DNA from 4 places in the Shewanella sp. GutCb genome. Region 4 is predicted to be linked to each of the others. Evidence: predicted binding sites of a transcription regulator. Region 4 holds the regulator's gene; each other region holds the start of a gene.

Region 1 (7,966 bases), on a different contig from region 4:
GAAGCGGTAAAGTCAATGTGGGATTGGATCTTTTGGTTTAACCCGCAAGAGCAGCCCAATGTTTTCCCTTCAGAAGATAGTAGCCAAATGGGTTCGTCAGTTGGTGATGGCGACCATTAACAAGCTGCTAAATTCAGATTCACCAAGGCTGTCATGCCATTTGCTGAGCAAATCGCCCGCCAGCACTCGGTTCACTTATTAGCAGGGCGTTAAATTCCTAAATAAAACATATCGCATTCAGGAAGAATAATTATGAATCTATGCAGTATCCTCGGTATTGAAAAGCCAATAATTCAAGCTCCAATGGCTGGAGTACAAAACTGGGAGTTGGCTGCTGCAGTATCAAACTCTGGTGGGCTTGGCTCTATTCCTTGTGGGATGTTGACTAAAGATCAGGTCTTATTCGAGATTATAAATTTCAAAAAAAACTCAAATAAAACTTACAACTTAAACTTTTTTTGTCACAAAATGCCTGAGACAAATAATCAGGCACTTGAAGCATGGGAAGAACAGCTTTCACCGTACTACGAATCTTTTTCGATCAAGCCTCTAAACGAAATTTCTGGCTTGAGGGTTCCTTTTGATGCAAACCTTGCTGATGCAATAGAACCCCATAAACCACCAATACTTAGCTTTCATTTTGGTCTTCCATCGGCAGAGCTTGTAACAAGAATAAAGTCATGGGGAACAGTTGTAATGTCTTCAGCTACGACTAAGGAAGAAGGACTGTGGCTAGAGGAAAATGGAGCTGACATTGTCATTGCTCAGGGCTATCAAGCTGGAGGTCATAGAGGTATGTTCATGACTTCGGACGCATCAACTCAACTTCCGACGTTAGAACTTGTAGCTTGCTTAAAACATGAATTATCTGTACCAGTTGTTGCTGCAGGTGGAATAGCTACAAGCACTGATATCAAAGAAATGATAAGGCTAGGTGCTTCAGGAGTTCAAGTTGGAACTTCTTACTTGTTATGCGATGAGGCAAAAACAAGTGCTATTCACAGGCAAGCGATAAAATCAAAAAACAGCGTAACCGCTTTAACTAATATATTCTCAGGTCGATTGGCGAGAGGCATTACTAATAAAATAATGAAAGAGTTAAATTTTATAGCGAGTAAAGCCCCAGAGTTTCCTTATGCATCTATAGCTATTGGTCCTTTGAGATCAAAAGCTGAATCCCAAGGTCTATCAGATTTTACTCCACTGTGGTCAGGTACTGACCGAAGTGGCTGTAAAGAGATTTCTGCTACTAAGTTAACCTATGAGTTATGGGGTGACGGCATTTAATCGGGTAGCCTGAGGTATCTAGCCTCAAAAAGACAGGACAGCTATATCTTTAATAGACTTTCTATTTCAAACTTAAATGCCGAGTGATTGTGCTTTTCTAACCCAGTGTAGGTGCAGCTGAGGCCGTCGAAAGCAGGCAATTGGAACCACATGCTTCAAAAAAACCACTTCTGCCCAAGGGGAAATAGGTAAGCCTCTACCTTAAAGGAACCCTGCTTACAAACCCCTACAGTCTGGGCTTTAGACTCGAACCATCTTGATCCATACTTTGATCTACAAGCCACTGCACTGCATCAGTCTGTCCCATTAACTTAATCAATGTCGGCTTAAAATAATGTCCTAAAGCGGGTTTGCGCCAATACATATATTCCGGCAGTGGTTGCACTGTCCCAGCACCGAATGTACGCTGAATCAGGCTTGAAAATTCAGCTAAACTATCAGCGGTTGGCAGTGCTATCGTCGGCCAAAAGTCAGCTAAAAATGTATTAAAACTGTTGAACGCGGTGAGCTCTTTGGCGCTATAACGCGCAAGAGCTTGCGACATGATAGGCACACTCCAATGGGACATAAATGCCACATTTGCCATTACATCAATGTTACGACGATGATATTGCTGCCACGCTAAGCTCAAGCTGTTAGTTTCTTTGGCGATACGCCAAATCAGATAGATATCCGCTAACCACTCATGTTGAAAAGGACTGGAGATCTCAGCATTCATGGTCTTAAGCGCTTCAATTGCTTGAAGGTGGCCTAATTCATGCCAATAGGTCAGTTCATCCTGCCGATTAAGACTCAAAGAAAAGTCCCCTTCTCCCCAGTTAACACTGCGTTTGAGGGGAAGCTGGCTAAAGTCGGTTACTAATACGCCTGCGACGTCGACATGCTTGAGAGGTAACACCATCGCGGCGCGCGCGCCCAATGACATTTGTATCAGCTGAGTGTTAGGTAACTGTTTTCTGGCAGAAGGAGGGAGTTGACTTAAGCAAACTTCAAGCTGCTTAAGCTCGCAAACAAGGGCTTTCTTAGAACCGATATCATCCCAAATAAAGCCACTTGTCAGCGCGATGCTAAAAACTAATGAGTTCAGCATTAATTAGATAACATTATTGATCTTTACGCATGGCTTTCACTAGCGATTAGCCATGATGTTTTCAATAATCGCCGTGGTTGAAATACCCTCTTCGAAGCCGAGTACTTTAACCTTGCCCCCCGCAGCAATCACCTCTTCGCCACCCGCAATATCTTCAACCTTGTAATCGCCGCCTTTTACCAGCAGATCAGGCAACAAGCGAGCAATCACGCGTTGCGGTGTATCTTCACTGAAAGGGACCACCCAATCAACCGAAGCAAGACCGGCTAACACTGCCATTCGTCTGTCTTCTGGGTTTACCGGACGCCCTTCGCCTTTCAGGCGTTTGACTGAAGCGTCGCTATTAACAGCAACGATTAATCGATCACCTAGGGCTTTGGCCTGTTGCAGGTAACTAACGTGTCCAGCATGTAAAATATCAAAGCAGCCATTGGTCATGACCACACGCTCACCACGCAGCTTAGCTTGCTCTAGCGCGTACATTAGCTGGTCTTCACTCACTGCACCGAAACCTGATTCACCTTGATTCAAAGAGAGCGCTTCGATTAACTCAATTCTGGTCACCGTTGAGGTGCCTAACTTGGCAACCACTATTCCTGCTGCCGTATTAGCAATAGCGCACGCTTGTGGTAAATCACTGCCTGCGGCAATCGCTGTCGCTAGCGCTGAAATAACGGTATCACCCGCACCCGTCACATCGTAAACCTCGCGTGCAACCGTGGGGATATGCAGCTCAGGCTGATCTTTAGTGATTAATGTCATGCCTTTTTCTGAACGCGTTACCAACATGGCATTGAGCTCAAATTGCGACAACAAAGACTGGGCTTTAGCGACTAAGTCTGCTTCTGATTCAACCTTGCCCACTACCGCTTCAAATTCACCCATGTTTGGCGTTAATAGATAAGCACCACGGTAACGAGCAAAATCACTGCCTTTAGGATCCACTAACACTTTGACCCCTTTGTCGTTCGCCGATTGAATAAAGGCTTCAGGAGAAACGAGGGCGCCTTTAGCGTAATCAGACAGCACTGCCACATCGACATTGTCTAACTGTGAAATGGTTTTTGCTAGCAGCGCATCACTTTCTACTTTCGAGTAACTCTCTTCAAAATCCAAACGCAGCAATTGCTGATTGCGCGACATCACTCGTAGTTTAGTGATCGTCGGCTTGCCAGCAACTCGATGCCAATTAGGCTCAACGCCGAATGCTTGCACACCAATGGTCAATGCGTCAGCCGTTTCATCAACACCGACGATGCCAGCAAGACTCGCTGCGCCGCCTAGCGTGGCAATGTTAATCGCCACATTCGCCGCGCCGCCAGGTCGATCTTCAATCTGTTCGACTTTAACAACGGGGACGGGTGCTTCAGGAGAGATACGCGCAGTCGTGCCCGCCCAGTAGCGATCTAACATTACATCACCAACGACGAGTACCTTGGCGTTTTCAAATGCTGGCAGAGAAATCTTCATAATGGCCGTGTGTTTTGCAAATTTACTGATGATTGTACCTAATTTTTAATGATTTTGAGTGAGTTTGAGTGAGTTTGCGTTAGAATAATGAGTAATTTTTCAATGTATTCGAGTTTTCCGTGGTAGAAAAAGCCCAGTTGTCATCTCATCTTTATCATCCTAAGTACTGGCCCCTGTGGCTAGGCGTTGCGATGATGCGCTTAACACAAGTGTTGCCATTACCTCTCCAAATGAAGATTGGCGCGGCTATTGGCAGAATTGCCATGAAGTTTGCCCGCAAACGGGTTAACACTGCCAAGCGTAATTTGCAGCTGTGCTTTCCTGATATGGGCGAAGCAGAACAGCAAACGCTATTACGCGAAAACTTTGAACAAACAGGCAAAGCGATCTTCGATACCATCAATGCATGGTGGTGGTCGGATGAAAAAATTCAACAACATATGAGTATTAAAGGTCAAGAGCATGTCGAGCAAACCCTGAACAGTGGCCAAGGGGTCATACTGTACGCCGTTCACTGCCTGCCTTTAGAGATGGGTGCTCGTATCTTTGGCCAGTTCCAGCCAGGAGTGGGCGTTTACCGACCGCATAATAATGCCGTAATTGAGTATCTGCAGGTCAAAGGTCGATTACGATCTAATAAAGCGCTAGTGCCCAAAAGAGATTTACGCCAAATGGTGCGTAGCTTAAGAGCCCCCAACGTCATTTGGTACACTGCCGATCAAGATTTTGGTCGTTCGAGTGCCACATTCATCCCTTTTTTCGCGGTTAAAGAAGCCGCCACCATTACCGGTGCCACCACACTGGCACGGCTGGGTAAAGCCAAGGTTCTGCCCTTTTTTGTTGAACGAAACAGTACAGACACAGGCTATAACATCGAAGTCCAAGCGCCGTTAGAAGACTTTCCAGGCGAAAACGAGATTGAAGATGCCAAGCGGGGTAATCGAATTATTGAAGACATTATTTGCCGTAATAAAGGTCAATATATGTGGCTGCATCGACGTTTTAAGACCCGCCCAAAACCTGAAGACCCGTCCTTATATAAATAACCCCCTAGCCCTTTGCAGCATTTGCAAAGGGCTTTGTTTAGCTCACTTTCGTTCAACAAGTAGCCCTTTCTACATTCTCATACTCCAATGTCCTCATGCTTAGCCATACTCGACATTCTCAGCCCGATAAGTATTTATTTCCACACGATTTCCTACGTCGATTACTTTTCGAACGCCACGCTAATGTCAAAAAGACAATTAGGTGTCATAAGGACACTTAAGGCGCTGTCCTTATGACATCGCTACTATAAATAAAAACAACAATATCCTTTTAAAACAGCAGCTTCAACTATTGGCATGCTATCTGCTATAGCAAGCTACGCCTGAATAATAATACCGTTGCGCTAAGAGGACTTATGAGCAAACAAAGACTAACGGCAATTGCACTACTACTGGTGCTAATTGCTTCATTTACTGTACTACTGAGTATTGGTAGTGAAATCTATCGAGAAAAGCCGCCAATACCGACAGCTTTTGTTGATAGCCAAGGACAAACACTATTTAGTCAAAATGACATCGAACAAGGACAATTGGTTTGGCGCTCTATGGGGGGGCATCAACTGGGTTCTATATGGGGACATGGTTCATATGTTGCTCCAGACTGGACTGCAGACTGGTTACATAAAGAAGCTCAGGCTTGGCTAGATATCACCGCAAAGCAGCGTTTCAAGATCCCGTTTACGCAACTAAATACCCAGCAACAAGCAGGACTAGAGCAAGGCTTGCGCGAAGATATTCGCCGTAATACGGTTGTTGAGCAAGCTAATGGTGATACCTATATCACTCTTTCAGACACGCGTATTGCAGCCATTAAACAGGTAGAGCAACATTATTTAGCGCTATTTGGTGATGACCCAGAGTTATCATCTCTTAGAGAACAATATGCAATGAAAGAGGGTACCGTTCCGAGCTTAGATCGCCGTGAAAAGCTCAATGGTTTTCTATTTTGGGGCGCTTGGGCTGCAATAACAGAACGTCCAGATGCCGATTATACCTACACCAATAACTGGCCATTCGATCCACAAATTGGTAATACGCCAACATCAGACAACGTGGTTTGGTCAATCTTAAGTTTTGTGACTCTTATTGCGGGTATCGGTGCATTAGTCTGGCATCACGCGAGCTGTAAACATGACAGTTTGCCAAAGCCTGCCGAACAAGACCCACTCTTCTTCACTAAACCCACTAAATCACAACGCGCTGTAGGGAAGTACTTCGTTACTGCGATAGGCTTGTTTCTATTGCAAATATTACTCGGAGGGATCACCGCACACTACGCGGTTGAAGGGCAAAATTTTTACGGTATTCCACTGTCAGAAATTCTCCCTTACTCCGTCACGCGTACTTGGCATACACAACTTGCCGTATTCTGGATTGCAACGGTTTGGTTAGGTACAGGTCTTTATATTGCCCCTGCATTATCGGGCTATGAACCTAAGTTCCAACGCATCGGTGTAAACGTACTTTGGGTTGCACTTCTGGTAGTTGTGCTCGGCTCTATGGCAGGGGAATGGATTGGTGTTCAGCAGTATTTTGACCTAGACATGAATTTCTTATTCGGTCATCAAGGTTATGAATATATCGATTTAGGCCGAGTGTGGCAGATATTACTGCTGGTAGGATTATTGATCTGGCTTGCCCTTGTGACAGCAGCAATGCGCCCTGCGTTAAAAGTTAAAGGCGAGATGCGCCCGGTTATTTGGGTACTGTACGCCTCGTGTGTAGCGATTGGTTTATTCTATGGTGCAGGCCTATTTATGGGTAAGCATACCAACCTTGCGATTGCTGAATACTGGCGCTGGTGGGTGGTTCACTTATGGGTAGAGGGGTTCTTCGAAACCTTCGCTACCTCTGTGGTCGCCTTAATGCTTGTACGCCTTGGACTTATCCGTGCTCGCAGCGCAAATGCAGCGGTACTCTTCACCACGGTTATTTTCTTAACAGGTGGTTTAATCGGCACCTTGCATCACTTGTACTTTACCGGTACACCAACCTCAGTGATTGCATGGGGCGCGATTTTCTCGGCTCTAGAAGTGGTACCACTGGCACTGATTGGTTTTGAAGCGGTTGAAAGTTATCGCTTACGTGCAGCAAGCCCTTGGATGATCCGTTACAAGTGGGCGATTATGTTTTTCGTTGCAACCGCATTTTGGAACTTAGTCGGCGCTGGGATCTTGGGTTTCCTCATCAATCCACCTATCGCGTTGTACTTTATCCAAGGTCTAAATACTACCGCAACTCACGCCCACGCAGCGTTCATGGGGGTATATGGAATGCTAGGTATGGGACTGATGTTATTCTGCTTACGTGGATTAACAGGACAAATGCAGTGGAATGAGAAGCTTCTAAAAGGCGCCTTCTGGACCATGAATATTGGCTTAGCCGCCATGGTATTTATGTCTCTACTGCCCGTTGGCATAGTGCAGTTCTTTGCCGTTATCGACAATGGTTACTGGTTTGCTCGTTCACCAGAAGTGATCCATAGTCCACTGGTTGAAACACTGGTTTGGATGCGTATGCCTGGTGATATTCTATTTGGCTTTGGTGGCTTATTTATGGGCTACTTCTTCTTTGATATTATCAAAAAAGCCATTGTTAAGAAGAAAACAGCGAGCGCACTAGATGACAGTCAAGCATCAGCTAACGCTTAACAACGTTAAATGATACAGACTCAAGGGCGCTATTTGTAGCGCCCTTTTCTTTATCTAATACACGGTACATTTGACACTGTTCATCATTCGCATTAATGTCAAAAAGACAAACACCTCCCATCACTCAGAAAGTATGAGTTTTGTTGTAATACTTTATGGAAATTCTCTATGTCTTTAAGCCAAACTGATCTTACCCGCATCGCCTTAGATATTACTGCTGGGCTTTCTGATCATGATAGATTCTCGCGCTTACTCGATACCATAAGGCAAACCTTGCATTGCGACGCTGCCGCACTACTGCAATTTACCGGACAACAATTTAACCCTCTGGCAATTGATGGCCTCAGCCCAGATGTACTCGGGCGACGATTTATTATCAGCGAACACCCAAGACTCGAAGCCATTGCACGCGCTGGCGATAT
Region 2 (7,966 bases), on a different contig from region 4:
TTATTGCTATCTCCTTAACCTCAGCAGAACTCGCACTGCCAATATCGCTAAAATTAGGCTGGCATGAAGCTAAACCCAGTGAGCCACGCAGGCCAACTCAGTTTGTTGACTCATTAAAGCAAGCGCTCAAACCTTATTTGGGTTTAGGTAGGCTCTCCATTGGGTCTGCCGCCGACATATTGGGTATGAACGTCAGAACACTTCAGCGCCGTTTAAAAGCAGAAAAAGCCAGTTATTCAAACATCGTCGAGAACGTGTTGTTCACTCAGGCCTGTGAAATGATGACCGATGGCAATATTCCGATTACCCGCATAGCTTCTTCACTTGGTTACTCAGATCTAGCCCATTTTTCTCGAGCCTTTAAGCGGATAACAGGCCAATCCCCCCGCGCCTATCGTAAGCAATTCCAGCAGCTCATTTAAGTCACTTATATAAATTGCTCACATGAGTAAGGCAGTAACTATAACCCTGCGGTTATGAGCGTAAGTTGACGGTAATAATACCAATATTGGATTAGTTGTCATTTTAGGGTTATGCTGCAAGCGTTATCTTTACTGTAGAACTTCGCCTGAAATCATGCATTGAATATAACGGGAACCTGCAATTGAAGCCTCTACTTGCTTATAAATCACTAATTTCAATCGGCTGCGCCGCTGTGCTTGCAAGCGCTCCTTTATCCTCTTTAGCATCTCAATGGCATGTTGGTTTAGATAACGATGTTGTGATTGGCGATGATGGGGATTACTCCAACGGTATTGCCATTAGCTGGCAAGCAACGCCTCAACATGACTTCTCTAACGCATCTTGGCCTTTTAACTGGCAGAGCCTATTACTTTTTCCACAACAGAGTAATACTAGCCAATGGGGCGCAAACCTATATCAACGTATGTGGACGCCTATAGAGATAAAACATGACTTTGAGCAACCTTTTGACCGCCCTTATGCTGGGCTGTTAGAGCTTGAGAGCTTCAGCGGAATCTATGGCGATGATTTCGCACAAAAGAACTGGTTTACAGTCGGTGTTATGGGCCCAGCCTCTGGCGCAGAAGCGACTCAGGAGTTGGTGCATAAGCTCACCTCATCTACCGCGCCACTGGGCTGGCAGTATCAAATCGAAACGGAAATGACGTTTCAGTTTGCCTATGAAGCAGACATGCTATTGCTACGGCAGCAGGCTTTTGAAGACAGCCAATGGGAACTTAGTGGTCACAGTTATACACAATTAGGTAATTTCCGTACCGAATCAAATCTAGGCTTAACCTTACGCTGGGGAGATGACTTGAACCAGTCTTTCGGGCAGATCAGCAGCCATGCTGGACACTACGGTCAATACAGTGTTTCAGCCAGAGAAGGTGGCAGCTGGACCGTTTTTGCAAGAGCACAAGCGGGTTACCGTCTGAATGACTTGAGTATCGAAGGCGATTTGCCTTATGACTCCTATATTCAAATGAAACATCAGCAAGCGAGCGCGAGCACCGGCGTTATCTGGGCCTTTCCCGGCTGGTCAGTTAGCTGGAGTTTTGATTTATATAGCAAAGAATATGAATCGGACCCACAAGACTGGCATGGTTACGGCGTGATCAGTTATAGCTGGCTGATGTAACGCCTATATGTGCGATAAAAAGTGGCCAGGTTAACCCGGCCACTTTCGACAATCCATATCACAGCTTAACGCTGTTCATTATTTATCGGCCTCAACCCAATGCAATACATCCTTAATGACTGACCAACGGGCTGTTTGGGGTTTAGCGTTTTCACCCAAAATCCAATAGTTGTAGAGAGTATCGACATAACCGGATGATTTTTGGATCTCAAGCCAACTATTGAGGAATGTTTGCAACGAAGCATTGTCTCTTGCGACCGCATACGATGCGGGGAATGACTTAATCTCTTCTCGATTATAAAGCGTGGTGTATTCTGGGTACAAAATAGTCCAGGTCTTACCCGCTTCAAGGCTGATCATTAACCCATCCCATGTTTTGCCATCATCTTCAAAGAACAAACGGTCAGATTGAATCATTTCAAACTCAAAGTTGGGAAACTTCTCTTCAAGCTGAGGAATAATAGAATAGCTGCCTACCGACGCTATTTTAATCGTGCCCGCCTGGCGCAACATTTTATCGGTTTTAAATTCATCGGCTCGATGATCTTTCACCACAAATGAGTAATGAAGATTTAGCACTGGAGTGGTAAAACCGACGAACTCTATCCGCTTCGTGGTCATTTGCAGCCCTGAAATGGCAATATCGAACTGACCTTTATTGATGGCACTCAATACGTTACCAAAGGTATAAGGCACAAACGCAATTTTGACTTCCATTTCCGCCGCCAGCTTTTTCATTAATTCAACATCAAATCCGACGAGTTGATCTTGCGCATTATAAAAAGAAAATGGGACTTGGATGGGGTTATATCCGACTCTTAATATGCCACTTTCTCTTATCGCTTCTAAGTCTCTTGGGCCCGTTGCTTGTGCCAATTCGTCCCATCTAAAGGCGGTGACCTGATCGGGAACCTTCTCTGCTGCGCTCATCTGAGCCACCACTTCATCCATGTTGTATTCAGTATTAACGATACTACTGAGTAGCCAGCTAGACGCTAATAAGCTGACGCCGAATACCACTGGTGTTAATGCGCTATACATAATTAATCTTGCCATGCTGACTTTTGCAATGCCGACCAGCATCGCGGTACCACCCACGGCAAGAATGAATATATTCATCGCCGCTAGCAATGAGGTAAAGCGGCTAGTAAATAAGCTCGACACCATATAAAGCTGAAATAAATCCGATGACAGCTCAAGTGAATCGAGCAGCATTGGAATGGTTAAATATACACTACCAAATAGACTAATTAGGCCATTTATCGACATAGGTACATAAGTTAAAAAATCAATATCTTCACCTGAAAACCAAGCGGCAAACAGCACAAAAACAATGGTCAATAACTTACCCAGATTAGGAAAACTAAAGACTACAGGGATAATAATATTGGCATAGTCATCTGTTTGTTGATTACCAATATTATATTTATGAAACAATTCCTTAGTTCGCTGGATAAGCAGTGGGATAACAATAAAAATATTACCTGCAGCGAAAGCGGTAATCATGGCATCTTTGGCAATGCCAGTAATGTCTCGGTACGAGAAAGGGGTAATCGTCGCTAAAATCGCTGGCAATACCCAATAGGTTAAAATTATTGTCATCACCACATGAGCCACAAAATACACTTGCAGCTTTTGAAACTCCTCAAAGTCCATGGTTCCTGCCGTGGCAGCAGTCATGGCAAAAATACCAATCGGCATCAGTTTTACAATGCTTTGAGTGACCTTATTAAATGCCTCACCAAGCAGTTGCATTGGTCTCATCAAGGAATCTTTCTTGTCTATTGAGATAAGTGCAATACCGGTTGCAACACAGAACAATACTATCGCAGGGATATAACTATTAGACAGCGAGAAAAACGGATTTGAGGGAATATAGATATCTAATAGGTTAATCGAATTTGGATCTTCTAGCGCTGTTAAACTGAAGAACTCACCCGCTTGCCAGTCAGGAAAAGTATATTTTATCAGGTACATGGTTAGTAAACCAAACAACCAGATCACCAACATCAGCTTACCCACTTTAACGCCCAGCGACTTTGCTTGGACCATGGTTAAACTGCCTAAACTGGAGATAAGTGAAACGATGATATAGGGGATAATCGTCATTTGAAGCAGCTTGATAAACGCATCACCAATAACAGACATCCACGCAAGCATCTCACCAAAGAACAGCCCTGAAGCGATCCCGGCCGCAAATGACAGTAAAACCAATGTCGACATGCTCATCTTTTTTTTAGGTTTTTCTATCACCGATGTTGCGAGCTCGCTATCATCCTGTTTATCGGCTACCGTTGTTTTATCGACCATAATCAGCCTGTCCTTTTATTTGATGCTTACTTGAAGAGGCACAATGTCATCTTCAGCAATTGCGTCGTAATAGCATTCCACGTATTGACCAATTTTTTGTGCAGGGCTAAATAATGCTCTTGCTCGACGGCGACCGGCTTGCCCCATCTCTTGCTGCTTATCAGGGTCGCTCAAGATCCCTTCCATTGCTTTCGCCATCCCTAATGCATCATCCGGATCAAACATAAAGCCGCTGACGCCTTCCTCTACGACTTCCGGGACCCCATCAACATTGCTGCTGACGGTTGGTACTTCACAGGCCATCGCTTCAAGTAATACCATGCTAAATGACTCTCTATAGCTTGGTTGGATCATGCAATCAGCATTGGGGAGAAATGACTCCACATGCGTAACCGATCCCATGAAGGTGACGTGCTGCAAAATATCTAGTTTTTCACACTGCTCTTTAATCTTATCGATATAAGGCCCGCTTCCAAGTAGGACTAAACGAGCATTTACCTTTCTAAGTAGCAAGTAAAATGCCCTAACGACGGTATCGGTATTTTTAAGCGCCCTAAAATTAGAGACATGCATCACCACTTTTTCGTCATCCATTGCCATTTGTCGGCGGATATTAATGTCGGCACTTGTTGGGGTGAAAACAGCTAGATCAATGAAGTTATGAATCACTTCTATTGTTTTGTCTTTTTCAAAATGGCTATAAATATAGTTTCGTTGATAAACTGAAACCGTGGTCACTTTAGTGCTTTTATGAATACTAAATTTATTCAACGGGTAAAGTGGTTTGTCTTGACCAACAATAGTGACATCGGTGCCGTGAATAGTGGTGACGGTAGAAAATTTGTGGGTACTTATCTCACAGGCGAGATACGCACATAACGAATGCGGGATTGAGTAGTGAGCATGAACAACATCCAGTTGATATTGCTCTGCAACTTCGACTATTTTTGCAGTTAAAGCAAAGGTATATAAAGGATCAGAAAAAAGCGGATAGTTAATAGCTTCGACAGAATGAAAAAATAATCGTTGAGAATCTTCAATCAGCTTGAATGGTCTGACACTGGAAATAAAATGAACTTCATGGCCAAGCTTTGCCAAGCCAAGACCCAATTCCGTTGCAACTAAACCTGAGCCACCGATGCTGGGGTGGCACACAATCCCTATGCGCAATTTCGACATAAATTTACTACCACCTAAACAATAGTTAATAAAATGTTACGTACCGATAAAACTTAGCATTGATATAGAGTTAAGCCAAGTAGTATGAAAAATATACGCCCTCTCTTCGACCATTATTCACATGAATCCGTAGATATTAGCCCCTTTTATCCCACCCGTAGCTGTCATCTCTATTTGCAAAATGCGAATAAGAGTTCTTAAAACAAAACAAAAAACACATAAGATGTTGATAAATAATGATTTTAATTATTGGCACGGCTTATGCTCTATTCAATTTACTTTGATAACGTTACAGCGAGAGAAGCATTATGAAAATATCCAAATCTATTTCATCTAGCTGCAGTTCACCTTTAATTCTGAGCCTTCTTATATCAGCGAATGTTAATGCGTCTGAGCCATTTAGCGCTTGTCCAACAGAAGCTTTTGTCATTCAAAAACAATCAAATACTCCAAAAAGCTACGGCGTAAACTTAGCCACGGGTAGCTACACCGTATTGTCAGACGATATGGGCACAGGTAGCGGCTACAACGGTGTCGGTTTTAACTATCATGATAACTATATTTACGGTTGGGATTATTCAAATGCGACACTGGGCCGAGCTGGCGATGATTATCAAATTGCTGCTCTTAATGTTATTAAAGATGCATCCGCCGCAGCGGCAGGTAATTTTTATGTTGGTGACGTTGCGGTGACTGAAAACATTTGGTATGGATACCGTAAAGGTAAAGGGATGTTTAAAATCCCACTCGATAACCCTGCCAGTTACAACATGACAATCATTCCCGGCAGTAAGAATTTTGCCAATTATAATATTACCGATTTAGCCTTTCACCCTACTGATGGCTACGCCTACAGTATTAGCAATGGCTCTACGGGTAAGCTACTTCGCATCGATACGACTACCGCAGAAGCTACCGATTTAGGCCCAGTCATCACCTCTAATTCAGGTAACTTTATATTTGGCGCACAATTTTTTGATCCTGATGGCAACTTATATGTCAGTAATAACAGCAACGGTAATATCTACAAAGTTAACGTAGAAGAAGCATCTCCTAGTGCTGTGCTATTTGCTTATGGACCCGCCTCTTCTAGTAATGATGGCGCACGATGTGCTTTAGCCGAAGTTACCGTTGGCGAGTCAGTCGATTTTGGGGATGCACCTGATTCATACGGGACACTGCTGGCATCAAACGGTGCCCGACACGCAATGTCAGACAGCCTATACCTCGGTGCCTCAGTGGATAATGAATCCGACGGATATGTCTCCCCTTTATCTGATGATGCCAGCGACAGCTCTGATGATGAGGACGGCGTTTCAATGCCAACAGGTTTTGAGCTTGGTGAAAGCGCCATATTATTGGTTACAGCAAAAGGTGGAGACGGTTACCTCAACGCTTGGTTTGACTGGAACCAAAATGGCGCTTTTGATTTAGAAGAACAGATCATTTTGGGCGAACCGCTCGATAACGGTATCAATACTATCAGTATTGAAGTACCCACTTGGGCTAAAGAGGGACCCACTTGGGCACGTTTTCGTTTAAGTACCCAACAAGATATCACTGCAACAGGCGGAGTCGGAGATGGCGAAGTTGAAGACTACGCCGTTACTCTCACTGAAACAGGCGTTACCATCAACTACTACCCTTCATCGTCAACTTATACCACCCTCGCTTATGAGGATCTGTACCCAGATCAAGGTGACTTCGATATGAATGACGTAGTGGTACAGCTGCGTATTATTGAATATGTTAAAGACAATAAAGTGCGACGTATCGGCTTCAAAGCGCAACTGGCTGCAATGGGAGCCGCTTACCACAATGGATTTGGTGTGCATCTGCCTGGCGTTGGTCGCAATAAAATTAAAGAGTCTTTAATTAATTGGACTATTGATGACATTGCACAAGATAGTTCGCCGTTAGAGACCGGGCAAACCAACGCAGTTTTTATCTTCACTCAAGATTTATCTGATTACGTCACGCTTGAACAAGGCTGCGAATTTCTACGCACCGAAACAGGCTGTGAGAGTGCTTTCAGAACCACATGGTCACTTGATATCCCATTTGACAGCCCTGTGTCTGAGAGTGTCATTCCAGCATTCCCTTATGACCCATTCATCTTTGCCACGCCAAATACCGATCATGGCTCTGCGGCTAAAAATGCAGTGGGAGCAAATCCTGGTCGTCAACTGGAGGTTCATCTGAAAAACCAAGCCCCTACAGATAAGTTCTCCAGCAATTACTTTGGTTACAGAGAAGATGCTTCCGACCCTAGCGCTGGTCAATACTTCCAGAATAAAAATGGCATGGCTTGGGCAATTGAAATACCTGTCACCTGGAAGCACCCAAAAGAAAATCAACGCTTAGACAACGCTTATACCGAGTTTGTTGATTTTGCCGCCGACAACACGGGTACCACCAATCCAACTTGGTATGAAAATGCTAATCAAGCACTGATCTTTAACGATTAATGGAGAATGTCATGAAAACTCAACTTATAAAATTTATCTCAATGCCAAGCAGTCTAGTCGCATTCTCCTTTATTACTCTTACTGCATGCGGTGGCGGCGGTGATGGTGATAGCCCAACACCTGCACCTGTGGCGGTGACGCCAACACCAATAACAATAACGCCACCGGTGACACCAGATCCAGAACCAGCACCAGATCCAACGTCACTAGATGACTTAGTAGTCGATGCCGACAACGTAATGCAGGCTGCTTATATGCTAACCATCAACGTAGATAAAAGTAATCAAAGTCGTGGCTATTTTTCACTCTGTGATGATTATCAGAATCAAGCAGGAAGCTATACAGTTAACTTCGACTCCTGCCTATTTAGAGGCCCACTGAGCGACGGTAAGATCAGTAAACAGCT
Region 3 (7,966 bases), on a different contig from region 4:
TGGGATTGCATCAAACTTAGGCTCACCATCGTATTCAACAGTTAGCTTTGTTTCACTGCGCTTAATCGCAGCAGTTTGTGGTATTTGCGCATCGAGCATCGCTTGGTCTGCTTCTGTGGTGCCTGCAACAGAAACACGTAGGCCTCCAATATCGGACTCAGGTGGGATATCATTAAAACTCGTCGGCAGCTTATCGGCGCGAACAAACTCCCAAGGTCCAGCTTCCTTCTTGGCTTTAAACCAGCGCCCCGACAGCAATAAATACATATCACCTGAAGAAACCTCTCTAATCCATGCGGTCTCTGTGTTGCTGACGTACAGCAGCTTGCCTTCGGTCAGGCTTTTCCATCTGGGCTTACCCTCTGTTGCGACCAATTCGGTGGCGGTGTTTACGGCGATGACGGCGGGTGCTGAGGCACTTTTTGCTGGAGTGGCATCTTCAGGTTTAGGAAGCATTTTAACGAGGTCTTCAGGCGGATATTCGGTTGTTTGCCAAGGGCCCATGGGGTTGTCTGCGGTGTACCAGAACGTACCGCTGCTGAGGTATAACTTTTTAGTCTGTTGGTTACGTGCAACCGCAAATGGCGTGTTTAATGCTCGCTCATAAGGGCTGCCTTCTATTTCCCTAAATTGCGGCGCGCCGTCGAAAGACAGCAGTACACTGAGTTGCTGACGGAAAATAATGTTGGGGGCATCGTTCTTAATGTTCTCTAAGCTTTGTTTCTCTTGTTTAGCATTGGCGAGACTGGCAGAAAGGCGCTCCATTGAGATATTAAAACTACTGCTGCCTAGGGCTTTTTCTACCACTTCGGTAAAGCGCTGCTCGTCTGCTTCAGTCGACTCTGGCCAGCGAACCTGAGTGACTTTAACGTCTCTAACGGTAGCGTTATCGGTATTGGTATCGATGCGTGCACTAAACCAAAAAGCGCCAAAAACGGGCTCGTCTCTATCGATGAGTTCGAGAGACATTGCCGCACGCCCTTGCAGAATATTACCGTTAAGTGATTCAGGCTGTGGCTGATATACCACTATGGTGCCCTCTTTTTCGGTTACCTCTTGTGGCCACTCAATCGCGTTAGCATTGGCTAGACCCAATAGCATCATCATGATTACGGCGAGGGTTGAGCGGAAACATGCAAAAATTTTAGCTGACATAGCAGTCCCTTCTGTTTTGATCGAGTGGTGAATATCAAGCTAACACGCTGGCTATTGTAATGGTTAAACTTTATTCAGAATAACTATAGTTGTTCATTATTATAATCGCATTATGGACAAAAATATTATTGATTTATAAGCACAAAAAAGCCCTAAACGTTTCCGCTTAGGGCTTTCTAAATGGCGCTTTAACTACGCCATTAACTCAGTTTTTAAGTTTACAAGCTGTAATAAAGCTCGAACTCTACAGGGTGAGTCGTTTGGTTAACACGTTCAACATCAGCAGTCTTAAGCTTGATGTATGAATCGATGAAATCATTGCTAAATACTTCGCCACGAGTTAGGAACTCACGGTCAGCGTCTAGACACTCAAGTGCATTTTCCAGTGAAGTGGCAACTGTTGGGATTTCAGCCGCTTCTTCTGGTGGTAAGTCATATAGATCTTTATCCATTGCTTCGCCTGGATGGATCTTATTTTGGATCCCGTCAAGACCAGCCATTAGCATTGCAGAGAATGCTAAATATGGGTTAGCCATTGGGTCACCAAAACGTAATTCAATACGACGACCTTTAGCACTTGGTACTACTGGGATACGGATAGAAGCACTACGGTTGGCTGCTGAGTAAGCAAGCATTACTGGCGCTTCAAAGTGTGGAATAAGACGCTTGTATGAGTTCGTTGCTGGGTTTGCAAATGCATTAATTGCGCGAGCATGCTTGATGATGCCGCCGATGTAGAACAATGCTGTTTCGCTTAGGCCTGCATACTTGTCGCCAGCAAAAATGTTCACGCCATCTTTTGCTAGAGATTGATGCACGTGCATGCCGCTACCGTTATCACCAACGATTGGCTTAGGCATAAAGGTTGCTGTTTTGTTGTAGGCGTCAGCCACGTTATGGACAACATATTTAAGCACCTGAACTTCATCCGCTTTAAGCGTAAGCGTATTAAAGCGAGTGGCGATTTCGTTTTGACCAGCAGTGGCGACTTCGTGATGATGTGCTTCAACAACTTGGCCCATCTCTTCAAGTACAAGACACATTGCTGAACGTATGTCTTGTGAAGAATCAACTGGCCCTACTGGGAAATAACCGCCTTTAACGCCTGGACGGTGACCTTTGTTGCCGCCTTCGTAGCTGGTACCTGAGTTCCAAGCGGCTTCTACAGCGTCAACTTTGTAAAAACAACCTGACATGTCAGCGCCATATCTAACGTCATCGAATAGGAAGAACTCTGGCTCAGGACCAATCAATACTGTATCGGCGATACCAGTAGAGCGTAAGTAGTCTTCTGCTTTCTTAGCAATTGAGCGTGGGTCACGGTTGTAACCTGTCATTGTGCCTGGGTTTAGAATATCGCAACGAATGTTTGCGGTTGTTTCAGCAGTGAACGGGTCAAGTACGAAACTTGCAGCATCAGGCATGAGCACCATGTCTGATTCGTTAATGCCTTTCCAACCTGAAATTGAAGAGCCGTCAAACATCTTACCGTCTTCGAAAAAGTCTTCATCAACCTGGTGGCTTGGGATCGAAACGTGATGCTCTTTACCTATGGTATCGGTAAAACGTAGATCAACAAACTTAACTTCTAATTCTTGTAGTTGTTGTAAAACTGATTCTGCTGACATTCTAAAGTCTCCGAGTAGGGTAAAGGGTTATCCCTTGTTTTTTATCTTAATGCTTAACGCAATATGCGATTCTGCTATCTGTAAAGCGAGAGTCGTGCCAATCATGTAACATTATGATTTATATGAATTCTAAATCATACTAAAAATATAAAGTTAGCTTTAACGCACCATTTTGGTGCGGCAAGCGGATCAAAATGGTGCACGCGCCATCATTGTGCAGCTAGACTGTTTTCATATTGACTAGCCGTTGGCTAATGGTTAAAAGCAAGACAACAGAATAGCCAAGAATAAGACTTTTTTATAGGGGACAAGTCAAAGAAAAATCAACCAAATGTAGATAAGTGTTATTCAGATAAAAGACAGTTTCATGCCGCTCGCAGGCGTATCTGGTTAAACAGACTAAACTAGGAAGTCGACTAAAGGGGTCGTAAACAGGATGTTTAACAAAATTTATCACTTAAAAGGACGCTAAATGCCTCAAAGAGGTATTTAAAAGGAACGGGAATATAAATAATCCTATCAAAGATAATGATGGAAAGTGTATGTAAAGCGGACGTTATGACGGGAAAAAGCAACACGCATAAGTTATTTCTAACGATTGGTTAAAAATAATCCTGTGAGATACTCGCCACCTAGAGTAGAATGTCACGCTTTTTATAGCAACAACTATAATCGTTTGGTTTTAGTGGTTGTCAGTACCCCCCCCTATATATTTATACCGATGGTAAGAGGTTTAGCCGTGTTAGAGAATTTACGTAACATCGCCATTATTGCACACGTTGACCATGGTAAGACTACCTTGGTTGATAAGCTGCTGGCGCAGTCAGGAACCCTTGAGACTCGAGGAGAAGCCACTGAGCGGGTGATGGATTCAAATGATCTTGAAAAAGAACGTGGTATCACGATTCTGGCCAAGAACACTGCCATCAAGTGGAACGATTACCGTATCAACATCGTTGATACCCCTGGTCACGCCGATTTCGGTGGTGAGGTTGAGCGTGTTCTATCTATGGTTGACTCAGTATTACTACTAGTTGACGCAGTTGATGGTCCAATGCCACAAACTCGTTTCGTGACTAAGAAAGCATTTGCTCAAGGTCTTAAGCCAATCGTTGTTATCAACAAGATTGACCGTCCTGGCGCACGTCCTGATTGGGTTATCGACCAAGTATTTGACTTGTTCGACAACCTAGGCGCAACCGATGAGCAACTAGATTTTCCAATCGTTTATGCTTCTGCACTAAACGGTTTCGCTTCTCTTGATCCAGAAGTCTCAGATGGTGACATGACTCCTCTATTTGAAACTATCGTTGAGAAAGTTTCATCTCCTGACGCTGATGCTGAAGGTGATTTCCAGATGCAGATCTCTCAAATCGATTACAACTCATACGTGGGTGTTATCGGTATTGGTCGTATCAAGCGTGGTAGCGTTAAGACTAACCAACAGGTCACTATTATTGGTGCTGATGGTAAGAAACGTAACGGTAAGATGGGCCAAGTATTAGGCTACATGGGCCTAGAACGTAACGAAGTCGAGATTGCTAACGCTGGTGATATCGTTGCAATTACGGGTCTTGGTCAGTTGCTAATTTCTGACACTGTTTGTGCAACTAACAACGTAGAAGCATTACCAGCTTTGTCTGTTGATGAACCAACACTAACAATGACCTTCCAGGTCAACACCTCTCCATTCGCTGGTAAAGAAGGTAAGTACGTAACTTCACGTAACATCCTTGAGCGTCTGCAGCAGGAACTTGTTCATAACGTAGCACTACGTGTTGAAGAAACTGAAAGCCCAGATCGTTTCCGCGTATCGGGTCGTGGTGAACTTCACCTTTCAATTTTGATTGAAAACATGCGTCGTGAAGGTTACGAGCTAGCTGTTTCTCGTCCAGAAGTTATCGTTAAAGAGATTGATGGCGAGATGTGTGAGCCATTCGAAAACTTGACTGTTGACGTTGAAGAGCAACATCAAGGTGCTGTTATCGAGAAGCTTGGTATCCGTAAGGGTGACATGAAAGACATGCAGATGGATGGTAAGGGTCGTGTACGTATCGATTTTGTTATCCCTAGCCGTGGTCTAATTGGTTTCCAAACTGACTTTATGACAGCCACTTCAGGTTCTGGTCTTATTTACCATTCATTCGACCATTACGGTCCTGTGAAAGGTGGTGATATTGGTCAACGCGCCCGTGGCGTATTGGTCTCTAACGCAACTGGTAAAGCACTGACATTCGCATTGTTTAACCTTCAAGCTCGTGGTCGTCTGTTTATTACTCACGCTGCTGAAGTTTATGAAGGTCAAGTTGTTGGTCTTCACGCTCGTGCAAACGATTTGACTGTTAACTGTTTGAAAGGTAAGCAGCTAACTAACATGCGTGCATCGGGTACCGATGAAGCACAAGTACTGACTCCGCATATCGACATGACACTTGAGCAAGCGCTTGAGTTCATCGATGATGATGAGCTAGTTGAAGTAACACCGCTGAACATTCGTGTTCGTAAGCGTTACTTGAGCGAAAACGATCGTAAGCGTCATAACCGCAAGTAATCGTTTCGTTTAGCTTCAGTCCTTAAAAGGATTGAGCGCTAAGAAGAAGCCCTGAACATGAAAATGTTTGGGGCTTTTTTATACATGGTCATAAATGTTCCATTCATTTATTGGCATTCCCTCCTTGACCCACAGGGATGTGAGGAATGCCTAAGTGATATAGGGAATATCATAGGCCTTGGCTGTCAGATGTATTTATCCTCGAAGTACAGGATGTACTAAGAGGGGGTTATGTCTTGCTAACTATTGATTAACTACAGCGGTCCATTGGGTAATTGATCTATACGTAGCCTCAACGACTAAACCCATTTAGTAGTAACTTGCAGCAGCACCGGCCATGATCACGACAAATATCGCAAGCATGCGGATAGTTTTGTTATATTGCACTTCAGGTAATTGATACTTCAACAACCTTTGTCTGGCAACATATACGTGTATTACGGCCAAGCCGAGCAAGCAAGGTGTAATAGTGAGTGCGCCGTTTATCGCGGAGTGCACTGCTAGTGCACATAAAGCGAATGCTGCAGAAAACCAAACACAGGCAAGAACTGTACTTTCATTCGTTTTAACTGTCATAGAACGCCTTTGGATGTTGGTAGAAAATAAGCTTGAATCAGTTATCAGGCTAGTGGTTTGCTCTGAGCTAGTCTACGCCATAACCATTCCAATGGCCCTTGCTTGAAATACTTAAGGTAGACAGTTGCGAGCATGATTTGAAAAATAGAGAAACCAAGCGCAATCAACATATAGCCTGGCCTGTCGAGTGTGTTCACTAGTGTTGGCGCAAAATAGCGAAACACTAGTACTCCACAAATTGACTGCAGGATGTATAGGCTTAATGATAATTGGCCTACCTTCTGTAATGGCGCCAATACAGTGGAACGGTTTTGACATATTTTAACCAGTATATGAATGTAAATCAGCGCCATAGGTATTGCGCTGACGATAACGGCAACACCTGATAGGGTATTTAATATAGGATCTGTTGAAAGAGTCAGTAAGCTATCGAAAACCGATAATAGTACCGTCGCCACTGCAAGCTGGATAAGTTGGTTTTTGTTAAAGCCGTGCTCAAAAATGCCTTTACGGTAAAGCGCTATGCCAAGCAGCATTAAGCCTGCTGATAACCACATAAGAGTTAATGGGATAACAAATAGCATCGTTGCAAATATCGTCAATTGCATCGTCAGCTGTTCTGCATACGATCCAAACCATATTAGGGACTCCTCTTCAAATAGCGCAGATCCACGTATAAATTTTTCCTCGGGAGATAATAGGCTCATCAGGGTGAGGAGCAGCACAGGGGCAGCGATAAACAAAAGTGATTTTTTTAGCAGTTTATTGTGATCAAGTTTAAGGTAACAAAGTGCCACAAACCCACTGAGTGCATAGGTAAAAAGTACGTCACCAGACCAGATGAAAATAGTGTGTATCACCCCGAAAATCACAAGCCACTTCAACCTGGATTTCACTAATTGATAAGCATCTCTATTTTGTGCTGACAATCTGTCGAACTGAATCGCCAATCCGACCCCAAATAGCATTGAAAACAAACTAATGAAGCGGCCTTCAATAAAAAAATTGCTGAACAACTCCACTAAAATGTCATGCAATGGGTTGGATTCATGGCTGGCGTAGCCTGAAATAGCATTGCCAAAAAAGTAGATATTGATGAACAAAATGCCCAATACAGCTAAGCCACGAATAACATCGATATTAGCGTTACGATCAAAATCTGTCGGGTTCTGCGATGGGTTATTTATTATCACGGTTAACGGTTCCATGTTTTTTGCTTGCACTCCAAGTGCAATAATAGGCTAGACAATATTATACCAGTTCCATTAAATATGTGATCAATTCAGAGCTGTCTCAGGGCTTTCAATTCTAGGCGCATTGTTGAAGAAATGGTTATTCCCTTTTGAGACTTGCAACGCAGTAATGGAAGTCCTGAGAAGCTCACGTAGTGCGGGTTTAAAATCACTTTATGCTACGTATGTGGTTTTCGATATAGAATAACTATTAGCTACAATCGACTTACTTGCCTACAGTGATTTTAATTCCCGCTGAATGACCAACTATTTAATGGAATTGGTATTAGCATTAAGCCGCTTGCGAAATCACGACATCTACAATCGATTACCTTTCATGTGGTTTGGGTATAAATCTGATTAAAATAAAACGTTAGCCAAAAAAAAAGCAATCCATATGGATTGCCGAATAATATGTTCAATTTACAGTGCGCTAGCGTTGAAACTGAATTTTTGTGCCAAACCTAACTAGGAATGCGCAGTAGGGAGTGATGATGAACAAAACAAATATTTAGCAGGGCATTTTCAGTGGTTAACCGACAAAATGGCTTACAAACATTAGCCTCATATAATCAGAGTGTGATAACTCTAGATGGTTCCCACTTTCTGCATTAACAAAAGTTTAGTTTTTGAAAAATCCGATATTCAGACGTGAGTGCACTCCCTCTACTTGAAAGAAACGTCTCCATCCTTGGAGACGTTGTGTTGCTTCGACTCGCGCTAATGCCCTATCGAATTTAGGTGTTGGATTAAATACATCCGCGTTTCTGTTGGTGTTTGACTTACCCAAAAACCACATAGGTAAGCAATCAGAGGGACCAGAA
Region 4 (7,966 bases):
TCTTTTTCGCATTAATGGGCTACCTAATTTGGCATGGTCTGACGAATAATAATCGCGATGCGTTAGCCATTGATGCCGATAATGAGGTTCCCTCAAATGTCCCCACCAAGAAAGCGATTTTTTGGCTTGTCATCGGCATGGTGTTGTTACCTCTTTCAGCCGATTGGATGGTTCAAGGTGCTGTAGGCATTGCTAAGGCTTATCACCTTTCTGACTTAGTCATCGGACTGACGATTATTGCCGTGGGTACCAGTCTTCCTGAGCTTGCAGCCTGTATTGCTGGCGTGTTGAAAAAAGAGGATGATTTAGCCATCGGTAATATTGTGGGTTCAAACTTATTTAATATTTTAGCGGTACTTGCCATACCCGGCATTATCGCGCCAGGTGCCGTCGATGCCGCGGCAAGCACGAGAGATTTCTACATGGTACTTGCAACGAGCAGTGCGCTTGCAATACTGATATTATTGAGCGGACGCGCTAGGCAACTAAAGCCTTGGCATGGCGTTGTTCTACTCATTACATTTGTCGCGTATCAAGCGTTACTTTTCCTATCTTAAATATGAATGCGACCTATAAAGCAGTAAATTAGAGAGAGACCAAGAAATGGTAGATGAACAGCAGCTACGCCAGTGGGGCACCAAGGTCATTGATATCGAGAAAAAAGCACTCGATAACCTTTACCAATATGTAGACTCAAATGAGTTTGCCCAAGCATGCCAATTAATATTGCAGTGCACCGGCAAAGTTATCGTTATGGGAATGGGCAAATCAGGCCATATAGGTAATAAGATCTCAGCCACATTAGCCAGCACTGGAACGCCTGCATTTTTTGTCCATCCAGGTGAAGCGAGTCACGGTGATTTAGGCGTATTAAGCGAAAACGATATCGTCCTTGCTATCTCTAACTCAGGTGAATCGAGTGAGATTCTGACATTAATGCCAGTAATCAAGCGCATGGGGCTGCCGATGATTTCGTTAACAGGCAAGCCGGAATCCAACATGGCAAAGCTAGCCCATCTGCACCTTTGTATTGAAGTGCCCGAAGAAGCCTGCCCGCTGGGATTAGCGCCAACATCGAGCACGACGGCCACTTTGGTGATGGGCGATGCATTAGCGGTTGCTTTACTGCAAGCTCGCGGGTTTACTAAAGATGACTTTGCACTGTCTCATCCCGGTGGAACTTTAGGGCGTAAGCTACTCTTAAAAGTCAGTGACGTAATGCATAAAGACAATGAGCTGCCGCTGGTAAAGCATGATATCTGTATTACCGATGCGCTTTACGAAATATCTAAAAAAGGCTTAGGCATGACTGCCATTGTCGATGAGAAAAGCACTTTAGTCGGTATATTCACCGACGGCGACTTACGCCGAGTGATTGATGCAGAAGTTAACTTACGTACCACCCCCATTGCTGAAGTTATGTCTAAAGGCTGTGTCACCATTACTGATAATGTACTTGCAGCAGAAGCATTAAAAGTGATGGAAGAGAAAAACATTAATGGTTTGATAGTCATCAATTCACAGCAACAACCTGTCGGCGCACTTAACATGCTCGACATGGTGAAAGCAGGAGTTATTTAACATGTCTAAACAGGGATTCTATGGCCCGATTAGCGATGATGTTTGGCAAGCCGCCAGCAAAATCAAACTGCTTATTTGCGATGTAGATGGCGTATTTTCCGATGGCCTAGTCTATATGAGCAACTCCGGCGAAGAGCTTAAAACATTCCACACTCGAGATGGTTACGGTGTTCGCTCCGTTCTTTCTAGCGGCATTAACGTGGCGATTATTACTGGTCGAAAATCAAAAATTGTCGAAGATAGAATGACAGCACTCGGCGTCACTCATATTTATCAAGGCGTTGATAACAAGTTAAGCCCCTACAATGAGTTATTAGCACTTTACAATGTCAACCCAAATGAAGTTGCCTATATAGGTGATGATATGGTCGACTTGCCGGTGATGAAAGAGGTCGGTTTATCGGTTTGCGTCGCTGATGGCCACCCTTACGTGAAGCAACATGCTTTAATGACAACTCATATTAATGGTGGTCATGGCGCCCTTAGAGAGCTCACAGACTTGTTATTACTTAGCCAAGGTAAGTTTGAGTCGGCTCACGGGATGAGCATATGAATCGCGTCACCCTAGCGATTATCGCTTTATTTGGCACCGCACTGATCCTTTATTGGCAAGTGCAGTCTAAAAAAAGCGACCAAACGTTAGACATTGATATAAGCGAACGCCCTAACTACATCATCAATGATATGCGCAGCACTGAATACAATGAAGCGGGTCTCATTAATAGCAAAGTCACCGCCAAGCACATGGAACACTTTGAAGAAGCCAGTATGACTTACTTCACTGACCCGGTTTATTTGATCTATCCCGATGATGGTCAAGCCCAATGGCGTTTAACCGCGGCTAAAGGAACCCATAACAATTTAACCGGTAAGGTCTCATTGGAAAACAATGTTATTATCGATTCTATTAGTCCAGAAGAGCCGATCCAAACATTGTCTACCTCCTATTTAGAGCTTGATCTAGAGACGATGGTTATGACCTCTGATGAAATCATTTACGTCACTGGCAATGAGTTTGTGATTCAGGGAACAGGCCTTTATGCTGATCTTAACGCCCAAAGTGTAAAGTTGATCAGTCAAGTCGAAGGGATCTACGATGTTAAGTAAGCGATTCAAAAAACAAATATACTCACTCATGCTAGCAACCCAATAGCGGAGTAGAAGGAAGTTATGAAATACAATCAATCAATACTTGCAGGTCTGTTGTGTCTGCTTAGCATTAGTAGCTACGCGCAAGTCGATGACTTAAAGCAAGAAGTTAAAATTGCTGCTGCCAGCCAAGAAGCTGATATAAAAAATAATCAGGTGATCTTTTTTGGTCCTGTAGAAGTAACTCAGGGTTCAATTAAAATGAAGGCTGATGAATTACGGGTGTTCTCTAAAGAAGCGAGCTCAGGAAAAATACTCGTGGCTACGGGTAATCCTGCGACATATACCCAAATGATGGAAGATGGCCGCCCGGCGATGGCAAGTGCGAAAGAGATCCGTTATGAGTTGGCAACAAGAACCTTAACCTTGTTAGGTAATGCAACCTTGGAGCAAGAGGGCAGCCAAGTCACGGGTAACCGCATCAAGTACAATATCGGACTACAAAAATTAGTCGCAGAAAGTACAGGTAAAGGTAATGATCGCGTGATCACTATCATTCAGCCTGAAGCTTATCAAGAAGAGACGCCTGAAACCCCAGCCGCACCCATTAAAAAGCAGGAACAGCAATGACCCAAAAAACGCTGACCGTACGCAATTTAGCGAAAAGTTATAAGAGCCGAGCCGTTGTTCAAGATGTGAGTTTAACGGTCAAAACAGGGCAAATTGTTGGGTTATTGGGTCCTAATGGTGCAGGTAAAACCACAACATTTTATATGGTTGTTGGTTTAGTTCAGAGCGACAAGGGTCAGATCTTAATCGATGACGATGATTTAACCTTAGACCCAATGCATCTCCGAGCACGTAAAGGCATTGGCTACTTGCCACAAGAGGCAAGCATCTTTAGAAAGCTCTCAGTGCGTGACAATATCATGGCAGTATTACAGACTCGCAAAGATATCAATAACGAGCAGCGTGAAGAGCAACTTGAACACCTACTCGAAGAGTTTCACATCACCCATATCCGCGATAGCCAAGGCATGGCGTTATCAGGTGGTGAACGCCGCAGAGTTGAAATTGCTCGAGCACTGGCAGCCAACCCAAAGTTTATTCTACTCGATGAACCTTTTGCCGGCGTTGATCCAATATCGGTTATCGATATTAAAAAGATTATTGAACAGTTAAAAAGCCGTGGCTTAGGGGTGTTGATCACAGACCACAATGTGCGTGAAACATTGGACGTTTGTGAACATGCCTATATCGTAAGTCACGGAAATTTGATTGCAGAAGGCACACCTGCCGAGATATTAGATAATCAGCAGGTTCGAGCAGTGTACTTAGGTGAACAATTCAGGCTATAGTTAACCCACAGTATGCGGGTTTAATTGTATAGCATTAGCTAAGTATATGAATACAATCAAAGTGTTGACTCTTTAAGCTCTCTTCGTCAAATCACCGAGCTTCAACGTTTAATTACAGTGTAGGGAATAGCGGTAAGATGAAAGCGTCACTCCAGCTCAAAATGGGTCAGCAGCTAACTATGACTCCACAATTACAGCAGGCTATTCGCCTTTTGCAATTGTCCTCTTTAGAGCTGCAGCAAGAGATCCAGCAAGCATTAGACTCTAATCCACTGCTTGAATTAGATGAAGAGCAATCCGATGGCGAGCCTATCAGCAACGAAGATAGAACCACCAGTGACTCTGACAGCTATTCAGAGTCGGATAGCGACAATGAATACAGCAGTAACACAGATGTTGATCCACAGCAGGATAGCGCTGCGGTAGACACCTCTGATGCATTAACGCAAGATTCAATGCCAGATGAACTCCCAATGGATACTACTTGGGATGAAGTCTATACCGTGTCTTCGAATTCAAGCTCCGGCGGAATGCGCGATGATGATATGCCATTCCAAGGCGAAACCACTGAAGGTTTATACGAACATCTTGAATGGCAGAAAAATCTAACGCCTTTTTCTGATAATGACCTAGCGATTGCCACCGCCATTATTGATGCGGTTGATGAGCGAGGTTACCTTACTCAGAATTGTGAAGATATTCTTGAAGCAATGGGCGATCCAGAGATCGAGATAGACGAAGTGGAAGCCGTACTCAAACGCGTGCAGCATTTCGACCCTATCGGCGTCGCAGCCAGAGATCTCAGTGAATGTCTGCTTATCCAATTAGCTCAATATGCAGAAACAACACCCCATATAGACAATGCTCGCCTGCTCATTAAAGATTACTTAGATTTGATTGCTGGACGTGATTTTAGGCAATTGATGCGTAAGACTAAGCTCAAAGAGGATGACCTGCGTGATGCTATCACGCTTATTCAAACCTTGAACCCAAGACCGGGCCTGGCAGTCACGCGAAGTAAAGACGAATATGTGATCCCCGACGTTTCAGTGACAAAAAAGAAAGGCCGTTGGGTGGTTGAACTCAACCCCGACTACATGCCAAAAATCAACGTCAATCAACACTATGCTTCGATGGCTCGTAGCCAAAAAAATCAAGCAGATGGCCAATTTATTCGTAGTCACTTACAAGAAGCTAAATGGTTTATTAAAAGCATTGAGAGTCGTAATGAGACCCTCCTAAAAGTCTCCAACTGTATTGTGAAGTTCCAACAGGGATTTTTCGAATATGGTGATGAAGCCATGAAACCTATGGTACTCAACGACATTGCTGAAGCCGTAGAGATGCATGAATCCACTATCTCAAGGGTGACCACACAAAAGTATATGCATACCCCTAGAGGTATTTTCGAGTTAAAGTATTTCTTCTCTAGTCATGTCGGAACCGACGACGGTGGAGAGTGCTCATCAACAGCAATTAGAGCGTTTATTAAGAAGTTAGTCGCAGCTGAAAACCAACAGAAACCATTAAGCGATAGCAAAATGGCGCAACTGTTGGCAGAACAGGGGATTAAAGTTGCTCGACGTACCATCGCGAAATACCGCGAAGCAATGATGATCCCGCCCTCAAACCAACGCAAGAGTTTATAACTAAAATTAGACACTTGGAGGAATCTTTCTATGCAAATTAACCTTACTGGGCATCACATTGAAATCACTGCGTCACTGCGCAGTTATGTTGAAGAAAAATTTACAAAGCTTGAACGTCATTTCGATCAGATCAATAATGTGCACGTCATATTGAATGTTGAAAAAATGCAACAGATTGCCGAAGCACGAATTCACCTGAAAAAAGGTGAAGTTTTTGCCACTTCGGAACATGCGGACATGTACGCCGCAATCGACTCCCTGATCGACAAATTAGATCGTCAGGTTATTAAACACAAAGAGAAGCTGACCAAACACTAACGATGGAACTATGTACCATCCTGCAGCCGGAATGCACTACCTGTGCCACTCCGGGCAGTAAGAAAAAAGTACTGGAACTCATCAGCGATATTGCCGCTGCCCAGTACCCTACCCTTTCTTCACAAGAGATTTTCGAAAGCCTGTTGGCTCGCGAAAAAATGGGTAGCACAGGTATAGGCAACGGTATAGCAATCCCTCACGGGAGATTGGCTAATATTGACCATCCATTGGGCATATTAATCAAATGTGAAACACCGATATCTTTTGACTCGATAGATAAGCAACCGGTTGATATATTATTTGCCCTGTTAGTGCCCGCAGATCAATGTGAGCAACATCTCGCGACGCTGTCTTCAATGGCAGAAAAGCTTAACGACAAAGCGATCGTGAAGCAGTTGAGAAAAAGTAAGAGTGAATCTGAGTTATATGACTTAATCACTCAATAGTGAGAGGTCTCTGATCTGTCGAGCTTAGTTTTTACGCATTTTTTGATGTTCAAGAAGTACAAGACATGAGCAAAGAGAAACGCTTACACACTCTTGTAGGAATAGCTTAGAAACACTTAAACCAGTGTTCCTAAGCTATTGTTGCCGTGTTATAGGCTATTTGTGGAGAATAATTAAACTGCATTGCCTCCGTATCGTCCCACCTCGCCAAAATAATGTATAAACTGCGGTAAAAACAAACCTAAAAGTGCAACTATCTCGACGGACTCAAGTCCGTAAGTCGCTAGAGATTACCGATATACAAGCAGTAAGATTTAACGACCTAGGCATTTATTACAGCAATATTATTTATTATTACCAACTAGCCTAAGCTATTGCTTTAAGCCAGAAAAAAGTTAATCTATAATCTTGTACACCCCGTATACATTTATAAAACATTAATTCTAACTTTTATTAGGTAGTGAAAAGATGAAACTCGTTCTAGTCTCTGGTCGTTCCGGCTCAGGCAAATCAGTACTGTTAAGAATGCTAGAAGATCTCGGCTATTATTGTGTCGATAATCTACCATTGCCAATGATGGGCACCCTGCTTGAACAACTTTCTGGTAACTCAGAGTTAGTCGCTATTAGTGTTGATATCCGCAACATGCCAGAAAAAGAGAACGAATGGATTAAGCATCTGACCAATTTGCCAGAAGGCGTGGAGTTATTGAGCTTCTTTTTAAACTCTAGCGATGAAGTGCTCCTCAAGCGCTACAACGAAACTCGTCGTCTGCACCCTTTGTCTCATGCAAACATTTCATTAAAAGAAGCAATTCAGCTTGAAGGGCGCCAGTTGGAACCGCTCGCTAAGATCGTTGACCATTATATTGATACTTCTACCCTCAATATTTACGATCTCAATGACCAAGTACGTGAGATCTTATTAGGCAACGTCGATAAAGAGCTGATGATCAAGTTTGAGTCTTTTGGGTTTAAACATGGCATGCCAACTGAAGCTGATTTTATGTTTGACGTTCGATTTCTTCCAAATCCACATTGGGAGCCGGATCTCAGACCCATGACAGGGCTCGATAAACCCGTGCAAGAGTTTTTAAATCTGCACCCTACAGTCAATAAGTTTATCTGGCAGATCGAGAATTTATTGGAGACTTGGTTACCCGATTTAGAACGTAACAACCGCAGCTACCTCACTATCGCTATTGGTTGTACTGGTGGCCAGCATCGCTCTGTTTATGTCACAGAACGACTCGCTGAACACTTCAAAAAAGGCCGACATAAAGTCACTTCTAGCCATAGAGAGTTAAAAAATGCCAACGATTGAACGGCAAGTCACCATCTGCAATAAGCTCGGGCTACATGCCAGAGCGGCAACAAAACTGGTGGTTTTAGCCTCAGAATTTGATGCCCAAATCACTATTATTCAAGGTGAAAAGCAAGCTTCAGCGGTAAGTGTACTAGGCTTACTCATGTTAGAAACTGGAATGGGTAAATCCATACAGCTTCTCGCCAACGGCCCAGATGCA

The links. Region 4 encodes sigma-54, which starts transcription at its own class of promoters, with help from an activator protein. Its sites were predicted from a motif close to GTTGGCACGNNNNTNGNNT; they were not measured.
Region 1: CXF86_RS00265 (nitric-oxide reductase large subunit) is a predicted target of sigma-54. The motif match lies at 5,185-5,203, and genes of this name have one in related genera.
Region 2: CXF86_RS02075 (LruC domain-containing protein) is a predicted target of sigma-54. The motif match lies at 5,341-5,359, and genes of this name have one in related genera.
Region 3: glnA (glutamate--ammonia ligase) is a predicted target of sigma-54. The motif match lies at 2,867-2,885, and genes of this name have one in related genera.

What each region holds. Positions count from the first base shown of each region.
Region 1 covers NZ_PJBL01000001.1:53,093-61,058, reverse strand. The annotation lists gene CXF86_RS00290 (hypothetical protein) at 1-120, shown strand, start outside; gene CXF86_RS00285 (NAD(P)H-dependent flavin oxidoreductase) at 253-1,287, shown strand; gene CXF86_RS00280 (hypothetical protein) at 1,514-2,377, opposite strand; gene hldE (bifunctional D-glycero-beta-D-manno-heptose-7-phosphate kinase/D-glycero-beta-D-manno-heptose 1-phosphate adenylyltransferase HldE) at 2,417-3,847, opposite strand; gene CXF86_RS00270 (LpxL/LpxP family Kdo(2)-lipid IV(A) lauroyl/palmitoleoyl acyltransferase) at 3,967-4,893, shown strand; gene CXF86_RS00265 (nitric-oxide reductase large subunit) at 5,250-7,544, shown strand; gene norR (nitric oxide reductase transcriptional regulator NorR) at 7,713-7,966, shown strand, end outside.
Region 2 covers NZ_PJBL01000002.1:59,124-67,089, forward strand. The annotation lists gene CXF86_RS02055 (helix-turn-helix domain-containing protein) at 1-422, shown strand, start outside; gene CXF86_RS02060 (lipid A deacylase LpxR family protein) at 605-1,603, shown strand; gene CXF86_RS02065 (cation:dicarboxylate symporter family transporter) at 1,682-3,913, opposite strand; gene bshA (N-acetyl-alpha-D-glucosaminyl L-malate synthase BshA) at 3,929-5,092, opposite strand; gene CXF86_RS02075 (LruC domain-containing protein) at 5,401-7,560, shown strand; gene CXF86_RS02080 (hypothetical protein) at 7,572-7,966, shown strand, end outside.
Region 3 covers NZ_PJBL01000013.1:24,118-32,083, forward strand. The annotation lists gene CXF86_RS07610 (carbohydrate-binding family V/XII) at 1-1,155, opposite strand, end outside; gene glnA (glutamate--ammonia ligase) at 1,374-2,783, opposite strand; gene typA (translational GTPase TypA) at 3,505-5,334, shown strand; gene CXF86_RS07625 (hypothetical protein) at 5,644-5,910, opposite strand; gene CXF86_RS07630 (DUF418 domain-containing protein) at 5,955-7,103, opposite strand; gene CXF86_RS07635 (4Fe-4S binding protein) at 7,863-7,966, opposite strand, start outside.
Region 4 covers NZ_PJBL01000020.1:47,039-55,004, reverse strand. The annotation lists gene CXF86_RS12095 (calcium/sodium antiporter) at 1-557, shown strand, start outside; gene CXF86_RS12090 (KpsF/GutQ family sugar-phosphate isomerase) at 604-1,581, shown strand; gene kdsC (3-deoxy-manno-octulosonate-8-phosphatase KdsC) at 1,583-2,134, shown strand; gene lptC (LPS export ABC transporter periplasmic protein LptC) at 2,131-2,688, shown strand; gene lptA (lipopolysaccharide transport periplasmic protein LptA) at 2,752-3,300, shown strand; gene lptB (LPS export ABC transporter ATP-binding protein) at 3,297-4,028, shown strand; gene CXF86_RS12065 (RNA polymerase factor sigma-54) at 4,166-5,677, shown strand; gene hpf (ribosome hibernation promoting factor) at 5,708-5,995, shown strand; gene ptsN (PTS IIA-like nitrogen regulatory protein PtsN) at 5,998-6,441, shown strand; gene rapZ (RNase adapter RapZ) at 6,910-7,764, shown strand; gene CXF86_RS12045 (HPr family phosphocarrier protein) at 7,751-7,966, shown strand, end outside.